2 regions of the Limnospira sp. PMC 289.06 genome follow, and region 1 is predicted to be linked to the other one. Evidence: riboswitches for the same ligand, from Rfam matches in the RefSeq annotation. Region 1 holds a riboswitch; the other holds the start of a gene.
What was found. Region 1 has a riboswitch for cobalamin ahead of cobW (cobalamin biosynthesis protein CobW). Riboswitches for the same ligand answer to the same signal wherever they lie in the genome.
Positions count from the first base shown of each region.

Region 2: it holds a riboswitch for cobalamin, as region 1 does, so the genes downstream of both, P5674_RS01395 (energy-coupling factor ABC transporter permease) here and cobW (cobalamin biosynthesis protein CobW) in region 1, are expected to answer to the same signal.

Region 1 covers NZ_JARPLC010000009.1:53,042-58,123, reverse strand. The annotation lists gene P5674_RS03880 (DpnII family type II restriction endonuclease) at 1-721, opposite strand, end outside; gene cobW (cobalamin biosynthesis protein CobW) at 1,091-2,143, opposite strand; cobalamin riboswitch at 2,287-2,432, opposite strand; gene P5674_RS03870 (hypothetical protein) at 2,540-2,782, opposite strand; gene P5674_RS03865 (chlorophyll a/b-binding protein) at 2,832-3,041, opposite strand; gene P5674_RS03860 (ferrous iron transport protein A) at 3,255-3,923, shown strand; gene feoB (Fe(2+) transporter permease subunit FeoB) at 3,951-5,082, shown strand, end outside.
Region 2 covers NZ_JARPLC010000003.1:39,664-44,745, reverse strand. The annotation lists gene P5674_RS01405 (argininosuccinate synthase) at 1-998, opposite strand, end outside; gene P5674_RS01400 (glycosyltransferase family 2 protein) at 1,120-2,046, shown strand; cobalamin riboswitch at 2,090-2,250, shown strand; gene P5674_RS01395 (energy-coupling factor ABC transporter permease) at 2,271-3,026, shown strand; gene P5674_RS01390 (energy-coupling factor ABC transporter substrate-binding protein) at 3,038-3,346, shown strand; gene cbiQ (cobalt ECF transporter T component CbiQ) at 3,347-4,150, shown strand; gene P5674_RS01380 (energy-coupling factor ABC transporter ATP-binding protein) at 4,134-4,985, shown strand; gene P5674_RS01375 (sensor domain-containing protein) at 4,991-5,082, opposite strand, start outside.

The DNA of each region.
Region 1 (5,082 bases):
TGACTCCAGGAATGGTAGAATTGAGGTTGATATCAATATCCTTGTGATTTAACTTTTTGGCTAAATATTTATATATATGACGTTGCAAAAGCTGACCCAAATCATTACTTTTAGCTCCTGCAGTAATACGGCTTAGATAAATATAACGCTGGCTTATAAACTCGGAAAGTTCATCGTACTTACCCATTAATTCTCCAATTTGACATCCCCAAGTCTTAAAAATGCCAGAAATTTTAGTATTTGTTGAATCTCCAGCAAACAGGATAACAACAATAATATCTTTATATACTTCAGACAAAGCGTGTTTTTTAAACAGCGATTTCTGGCTGGAAATGTTAAGTTTTTGGTTTGATAATATTCCTGATATGGGTAACGCCTGAAAACGATAACAAAATTGAGTATTGTTCCAAACATACTCTAATTGTCCATCGGGGAACAATAAATGAAACTCTTGATTTAAACGTTGTAGTTTTTCCCCTCCAAAATCTGCTAAAATTAGAAGGTGTTTGAGAAATAAATTAGCGGAGAGCTTTGATATTTCTAAAGCGGTAAAGATATCTAGGGGATTTTCTAATTCCAAGGCAAGAATTGAGAGAAACTGCTGTTGGGTTTCAATCAACACCGGGATAATACTCTGTTTGAGTTGTTGTTGAACCAAAAACTCTGGCCAGAATAAAGATGCTGACTGATGCAATTCCTCAATTGTTCGTTTTTGAACCATAGATGATTAAACAGTTTTCCTATCAGGATTTGTGAAGCCTTGACTAAATTTGGGCATCCCAAGGTAAATCTACCAGGTCTTAGAGGCTAAACTAAATTGGGGAATACCCAGGGGACGCAATATGCTATTAAGATAAGGTGGGATGGAGACGAGACGGAAAGTGGGGTAAAGTATGATTATATTGGGGCTGTTTTGGCGGCGCTGCAAACTGTAAACCTTAACATATAGCGCTGGCAGACTCGTTGTCAACCCTTTTTTGACCCGGTTTCTTTTTTTAAGGTATCGTGGGGAATTAGAAACCCGGCTTCTGGAAAAAAAACCGGGTTGGTTGGGGAGATGTTAGAAAGTATCGCTAAAATCTCTCAAATTCTACCCGTTTAACGCCATGGTTTCTGATTCCAAAGAAGCGGCTATTTGTTGTTGATTAAGACTACGACCAATAAACACCAGTTGAGTTTGGCGAGGTTCGTCGGTTTTCCAGGGGCGATCGAAGAAGGTCTCAAATCGGTTTCCGACTCCTTGAACTACCATCCGCATTGGTTTATTGGCGACGGCTACAAAACCTTTAATCCGGTAGATTTCAAACTGCTGGGCGATCGCCTTTAATTGATTGACTAAACTAGCCGAGTCCCCAACCGGATCTAAGACTAAATGCACAGCATTGATATCATCATCGTGTTCGTGTTCCTCTTCCTGGTCATGGTGACTTGGGCGACTGTCCAGATGGTCTTCTACGGCTGCATTAAAGCCTAATAATATGTCAGCCGAAATTTTACCTTGCTGACAGGAAACCATCTGCACTCCTGGGGTTAACTCCTGTTTTAGCCATTGGTGAACCCGCTGCTGAGACTCTTCATCAATGCGATCGCCTTTCGTCAAAAGTACCAAATCAGCACAGGCTAACTGATCCTCAAATAACTCCTCAATTGGTGTTTCATGTTCCAAGGTTTCATCCGCTTGGCGCTGCTGTTCTAAAGCCTCTAAATCTCCCACCAGTTGACCATTAGCTAAGGCTTCACTATCAACTACCGTAATCACACCATCCACAGTGGCTTTAGTGCGAATTTCCGGCCATCGGAACGCTTGCACCAGTGGCTTGGGTAAAGCTAAACCAGAGGTTTCTATTAATATCGAATCAATCGTATCCTGGCGTTTAAGTAGTTCTTGCATAGTGGGCAAAAACTCTTCCTGGACGGTGCAACACAGACAACCATTGGCTAATTCGATGATATTAGTTTCCGTTTCTTCTTCGTCACACACTTGGCAAGATTTGAGGATTTCGCCATCAATACCTACTTCGCCAAATTCATTGACTAATACCGCGATACGACGACCTTGGTTATTTTGTAGTAAATGGCGGATTAGGGTGGTTTTTCCAGCCCCTAAAAATCCGGTGATGATGGTTACAGGAATTTTATGCACGGTTTTTTGACTCCTCCGAAATTATAGCGATTGGCTATCTATATAATGTTGAGATTTTCTTAGGGTTTAGATGGGCGATCGCTATGATATTTAGATTGTGAAAATACTAAATCAACCATCATCCATACCTCGCAGATGAATCAACAATAGGTTACTTATCGGCGGGCATTCTGACTGAGAGACCAACAGAGTCCCATCACAGTTGCGGGACAGCGCCGGACTTACACCGGACTTTCCCCGTTTCCTCTAAGGGCTGATTTCCCTTAGAACCGATATCGAGAATATCTTATCACAGGTTGGGCTAATTCGGGGAAAAACTAAAAAAAGTCCCTGCTTATTTCTAAACAGGGACGGTTTGTTATTAGTGACTAGGGAGAGATAGGTAAATTTGATGACTTAGGCTAAGTTAGTGAAAATCAAAGCCCCAATAGCGCCGCTAACGGCGATCGCCATCAGTAAATTTGTAAAAAATCTTCCGTATTCTGCATTATAGCCAAGGGCTTTATCTTCCTGACCACCTGTGAAGAATAAAGACCAGGCTTGGTTAGCGGTAATCACTTCTGAGGGACTGTTAAAGTCCGGTCGAAAGATTACGGGTCCCATCATGTATTGGTTAGGAAAGTTAAAATCTGTTTTCATACAATTCTCCGAAATGCTACTGAAATTATAGGCTGAGAAAATCTGGGTTTTACAGGCTAGTTAACCAGCCGATTAAACCATGTCCGGTTAATACTTCTAAGGCTAGGGCGGATACAAACCCGATCATAGCTAGTCGTCCGTTGAGTTTCTCTGCGTGTTTGTTGAAACCGAATTGTTGCGCTTCCTCTACATATACTTGGGGTTCGATCGCATAAACGTTTGCGCGTCCACCTTCTTCCATAATTTGTCCACGAACCATAATATTTTTGCCTCTTTGACTTCTTGTAAACAAATGTAACACACTACAAACAAATATTGCAAGTAGTTGACAAAATTAATTTTTGTGGTATAATTTTTGATTTTTCTAAACAAGGGGGTTTGTTAAAAATTTATTAACAATGGGATTTTTAACCTAGTTATATGGTATTAATTAAAATTAATTCTCAATTAGCTCAACAAGAGCCAATAGATTATGGACAATGATAACTACTGTGCCGATGTATCCGTGAACTGCTTTGATGGTGGATCAAGCTGGTCAGGATTTACTTACCTCAAAGACAACACTGGTCACGATCGCACCATAAGTGAATCACCAGAATCATTGGTTGTAGTGGGCAAACCATCAACTCCGGGAGCCTTTGCTTTGTCGGAGGCGAAGGTAGGCGATCGCTTATATATAGTTGCTCTCAACTGTGCCGGAGGCAATACCCGTCTAATGGGAATGGGGTTAATGCCCGGTGTAGAATTAAATGTCATTAGTTCCACAACCAGTGGATCAGTGATTATCGCCCTAGGCGACCATCGCTTAGGACTGGGGGCAGATATGGCTGAGAATATTCAGGTCGCCACAGAAAACCTCACCCAGTCCAAAAGGAAACTCTCATCAATGAATAAAACTAATGTTGTGCAGTTGCGCCATGCGGCGATCGGTTCTCGGTTGCGGGTGGTTGGTTATGACTCTGGCGCGGGTAGCTACAAACGGAAATTATTAGCCATGGGATTAACTCCAGGGGTCGAATTTACAGTCAAACGCCACGCCCCTTTAGGAGACCCGACTCAAATTGAGGTCAGGGGATTTAACCTGAGTTTACGCAAAGACGAAGCAGATGCCCTCCAGGTGGCATTAATCGACCCATCCTAAACGAGGAACAAAATTGTGAGTCAGTCTATGGAAGTGAACCGCCAAACCGATAACAAGGCGGCGGTGTCCTGTATTGCTTTGGTGGGGAACCCTAACTGTGGGAAAACGACCCTATTTAACGCTTTAACTGGTAGTAATCAGCGGGTAGGTAACTGGCCCGGAGTTACCGTAGAACGGAAAGAGGGAAGCTATCGTTATCAAAACCAGACCATCAAAGTCATTGACCTACCAGGGGTTTACTCTCTCGACGTGGAAGATGCCAGCACAGGATTAGATGAACAGGTAGCGCGAGACTATTTACTATCCGGTGAAGCCACCCTAATTATCAATATCGTAGATGCGTCCAACCTAGAGCGAAATCTGTATCTAACCACCCAACTGCTGGAAATGGGTTTACCGATCGCGATCGCCCTGAATATGATAGATATAGCCAAGCAGCGGCAAATTACCATTGATGCCCAACAATTAGGCGATCGCTTAGGCTGTCCCGTAATTCCCATGAGTGCTAGTTCCGGGCGAGGGGTAGAACAACTGCGGGAAATTGTCCGAGATGCCATACATTTGGCAGACCGCCCCCAAGCCAAAGTCGCCTATCCAGCCGTTATCGAAGCCGCCCTAAGTGAAATTACCGAATCGGTAGCCCAACAATATAACTACTTACCCCCAGACCATCGTTGGCAAAGTCTCAGTTTATTGCAATATGACGATCGCCAAAGTTTGGTTAATCAAGATGTCGTTAAGCAAATTGCCACCCACCGCCACCGCATACACCAAACCCTGGGAGAAGATATCGACCTATTGATTGCTGATGCTCGCTATAGCTGGATTCATCAGATGTTACAGGGTATCACACAGCGATCGGATGTAGTACAACAGCACGTTTCCGATCGCATTGATCAGGTCATCCTCAGTCGCGCCTGGGGTATACCCATTTTCTTGGTAGTCATGTACCTGATGTTCCTGATTTCCATTAACTTTGGCGGCGCATTTATCGACTTTTTTGAGATCGCCTTTGGTACCGTATTTGTAGATGGCATGGCTCATGGTCTTGAGCAAATTAACGCCCCTGGTTGGTTAATCGGCACTCTCGCCGAAGGAGTTGGCGGCGGTATCCAAACCACCGCTACATTTATCCCCCAAATTGGCTTAATGTTTATCT
Region 2 (5,082 bases), on a different contig from region 1:
GTTTGTTTGATAAAGGCATCGATCGCACCTTTGAGGGGACTAAACCAGAGGCCATTATAGACAATTTGGCTATAGGTTTCCTCAATGCCGCGTTTATAGCGGGTGACATCAGAAGTGAGAACCAGACTTTCAAGATCTCGGTGAGCCTGAATGAGTACAACCATGGCAGGGGATTCGTAAACTTCCCGAGATTTAATGCCTACCAAACGATTCTCGATCATATCAATGCGTCCGATACCGTGGTTTCCGGCGATCGCATTTAAGCGAGAGATCAGGTCAACCCCGTTGAGTGCTTCCCCATTGAGGCTAACAGGAATGCCAGCTTGGAAGCCAATTTCTACATATTCGGGCTCGTTAGGAGTATCAGCGATCGCTTTAGTCATCCCATAAATATCCTCTGGGGGTTCAACCCAGGGATCTTCGAGTGGTCCAGCTTCGATCGCCATACCAAGCAAGTTGCGATCGAGACTGTAGGGGGAAGACTTTTTAACCGGGAAGGAAATGCCACATTTTTCCCCATAGGCGATCGTCTCTTCCCGACTCATACCCCACTCCCTAGCCGGAGCCAAAATCTTAATATTAGGGTTGAGAGCGCCGATAGACACATCAAAGCGGACCTGATCATTGCCTTTTCCCGTGCAACCGTGAGCGATCGCGTCTGCTCCGTATTTTTCGGCAACTTCCACCAAAATCTGAGCAATCAAAGGACGTGCTAAAGCCGTAGCCAGGGGATAGCGATTCTCATACAAAGCATTGGCTTGAATAGCCGGAAAAGCAAATTCCTGGACAAATCGCTGTTGTACATCAATCACTAAAGACTCACTCGCGCCAGAGTCGAGGGCCTTTTGTTTCACTGGTCCTAGTTCATCACCTTGTCCCAAGTCAACCGCCACAGTAATTACTTCAGCTACCCCAAACTCGTTTTTGAGGTAAGGAATACAGACGGAGGTATCTACACCACCAGAGTAGGCAAGTACAGCTTTTTCAGCGCGACCCATAATCTACCAAAGCTCCTAGACAACAAACATTTCATTATCACCCCAATCGCCACGATTTAACAGTGAACGGGTAACAATTAGGTTATAGTTTCAGAGCATCGCCAACTGTCCCCCAAAATCTATGTTTTTTAGCGTTGTTATCCCCACCTATAACCGTTTACCGATTTTACAGAAGTGTCTGAGAGCATTAGAAAATCAAGCCTATAGCGCCGCCGTGACGGGTTTAGAGGTGGTGTTAGTCGATGATGGTTCCACTGATGGGACTGTGGAATGGTTGGCCACTCATCAGGGCGCATTTCCCCATCTTCGCATTTACCAGCAAGACCACCAGGGACCGGCGGCGGCGCGAAATTTGGGAGTTGAACAGGCTAGGGGAGAGATTATTGTTTTTATCGATAGTGATTTGGTGGTAACTGATAGCTTTCTGGAGGCTCACGCTAGGGCATTAATTGCCAACTCTCAAAAAAGCGATCGCATCTTTACCTATGGTCGAGTTGTCAATACCTGCAATTTTGAACATCCCACCACAGAACCCTATAAAATTACCGATTTTTCCGCCGCTTATTTTGCTACTGGAAATGTGGCGATCGCCCGCCATTGGTTAATCGAAGCCGGATTATTTGACCCTCAATTTCAGCTTTATGGTTGGGAAGACCTCGAACTAGGAGTTAGGCTAAAAAAATTAGGTTTAAAATTAATCAAATGCCCCGCCGCCGTCGGATATCATTGGCATCCACCCTTTAGCTTAGAACAAATACCCGCCCTAATTGAAAAGGAAAAACAAAGGGGCAGAATGGGGGTAGTTTTCTACCAAAAACATCCTACATGGTCAGTAAAAATGATGATTCAAATGACAATTTTGCATCGGATACTCTGGGGGATTTTATCCCTCAGAGGTCAACTTAATGAAAGGACAATGGCGCATTTTTTACAGTGGTTAATTAATCGTGGTCAGTCTCAATTAGCCTTAGAAATTTCTCGGATTTTTTTGAATTGGTATAATGTGCAAGCCGTACAACAATATTGGGCCACCCGAGAGCATACTTAATTAAATATTTGCCAGCTTGGTTCACTATTGACCTACACATGGTATAATAGCCAAAACTATAGGTTCTAGTGGGGAACAGCCACTAGGAGTAATGGGGAAAGTTCGGTGTAAATCCGGCACTGTCCCGCAACTGTAATCAGATTTAAGGCAAATTTTTCCACCCAATCTGTGAGTCAGGATGCCCGCCTATAGTTATTTCTCACTCACAAATCTGCGAGGTACAGATGAGCAAAAATCATCGAATGATACACCTAATCGCCATGATTGGGTTAACATTTTATTTGGTAATAGGTGCAGCCACTCCAGCTCAAGCAATGCACATTATGGAAGGTTTTTTACCTATTACCTGGGCGGTTTTTTGGTGGGTGTTAATCATCCCTTTCTGGGTAATTGGTTTACAAAAACTCACCAAAATCACCCAAAAAAACCCCGAATTAAAGCTATTAATTGCCCTAGCCGGAGCCTTTACTTTTGTCCTGTCAGCCCTGAAAATACCCTCAGTGACAGGGAGTTGTTCTCACCCCACCGGAACCGGATTAGGAGTTGTTTTATTCGGACCGTCAGTGATGACAGTTTTAGGCAGTTTAGTTCTACTTTTCCAAGCCGTATTACTCGCTCACGGCGGTTTAACTACCCTGGGAGCCAATGTATTTTCCATGGCAATTGTCGGCCCTTGGGTCGCCTATGGCATTTACCAACTATTCTGCCAATTTAACCAACAAAAACTAGGTATTTTCTTCGCAGCAGCCTTGGGAAGTTTAGCCACTTATTTAATTACCTCCATACAGTTAGCCGTAGCTTTTCCGGCTGCTTCTGGGGGGGTTATCGCTTCCTTTATCAAATTTGCGGGGATTTTTGCAGTCACTCAAATTCCCCTATCAATTAGTGAGGGACTATTAACGCTGGTAGTTTGGAATTGGCTAGAGTCCTACGCCTCAGAAGAACTGCAAACCTTGAAAATTGGGAAAGCTAATAGCTAAGTAAAATAATCATGACACCAACTTCTGATCAACCCGTCAAAAATCGCAATTTATGGATGATTTTAGCCGTCGTTATTTTATCCATAACGCCACTAATTTTTATCCGAGGAGATTATGAGGGAGCCGATGAACAAGCCGAAAATCTCATCGGCGAAATTCAACCCAATTATCAACCCTGGTTTGAACCTATCTTAGAAGTTCCCAGTGGCGAAATTGAGAGCCTGTTATTTGTTTCTCAAGCCGCCATTGGTGCGGGTATCGTGGGCTATGTGATTGGCTTATATAAAGGTCGTCAACAAGGCAAAAATCGCTCATCCTAAATGCACCATCAAATTGATGCGATCGCCTATACCAATCGGTTAAGGTATTTACCCTCTGAACATAAGTTAACCTTTGCCGCCACCCTGTTTTGTCTCAGTTTGGCGGCTCCCCCCCTCCTGCAAATATTGATCACCATTTGGGTGACAATTTGGGTTGTGATTTACGCTAAAATCCCCCTAGGAATTTATCTGAAATTGCAAGCCATCCCCTTTAGTTTTTGGTTAACTAGCATTCCCGCCTTACTATTGGGGGTGGTTAATTCAGCTAATCTCGAATTAATTAAAACTGATATTATCTGGGGATTTAACCTAGGGGATATCTTGATATATTTCAGTAATCAAGGAATGCAACAAGCTGGGTTTTTGCTAACTCGCTCCCTAGTGTTAACCTCCTGTATGTATTTTATTTTACTCACTACCCCCCTAGTGGAAATCATTAGAATTTTCCGTAAGATTGGCTGTCCGAGTTTAATCACAGAATTATTAATGTTAATGTATCGGTTTATTTTTATGTTAACTGAAACCGCTAGTCAATTATTAATCGCTCAACAGGTTCGCATCGGTTATGGTGACTGGAAAACTACCATTCGCAGTTTAGGAATTGTCACCAGTCAACTACTCCAACAAACCCTAGAAAATTATCGACAAATTTGTTTAGGATTAACCGCGCGGGGGTTTAACGGAGAGTTGCGGGTTTGGTCGGTTTATCGCCACCAACCTAACCCTCGATATACCTGGGAAGGATGTTGTGGTTGTCTACTATTGTTGGTGAGTATTGGATGGTTTTATGTCCTCGGAATTTGAGTTACTAGAATTTGAGAATGTTCAGTATACTTACCCCGGTAGTCAGCAGCCAACCCTGGAAAATATCACTTGTCAATTTGGTAGATATCAGCGTTATGCTGTCATTGGACGTAATGGCTGCGGAAAAACTACCTTATTTCGATTAGCTAATGGGTTATATCGTCCCCAGTCAGGGGTGATTAGTTGGCGAGGTCAACCGCTACAATATAAACGGCGATCGTTGAATCAATTGCGCCAAAATGTGGGTTTAGTATTCCAAAATCCTGAACAGCAGTTAGTAGCCACTACCGTGTCAGAGGATATTTCCTATGGCTTGTGTAACTTGGGTTTATCTACCTCAGAAATTGCTCAAAGGGTGCGCCAAATTTTGGCTGAATTTGATTTAGTCAGTTTGGCGGATTTACCGATTAATTATCTGAGTTTGGGGCAGAAAAAAAGGGTGTCAATTGCTGATATAATGGTGTTGCAGCCACAATTATTATTTTTGGATGAACCTACGGCTTATCTTGACTCTTATCAAGTTACTAACTTTCACTGCTTATTAAATCAGATTCAACAGCAAGGAACTACTCTAGTTATCGCTACTCATAATTTGGATTTTGTGGAAGCATGGGCGGATTGGGTTTTGGTACTTGATGGCGGAAAACTGGCTTGTCAAGGTACACCAAAAGCCGTTTTTAGTCAAGGTCAACAACTCCAAGATTTAGGTTTGGGGGTTCCTTTAGTGGGGGATTTAATCAATTGGTTACAAGCTGAGAATATGGCTTTATCGGAAACACAGTTAAATCAGATTCAGCAACAGATACGCGATCGCTATTGGCGCTCAAATTCTTAATTTGGTTAAAATTGGCTGGGTAGTGGTAATCCGATTTGAGCATGGTTTAATAATGCTTCTACTGCTTGACGGTTGAGGGGACGGAAGAAAAAATAAC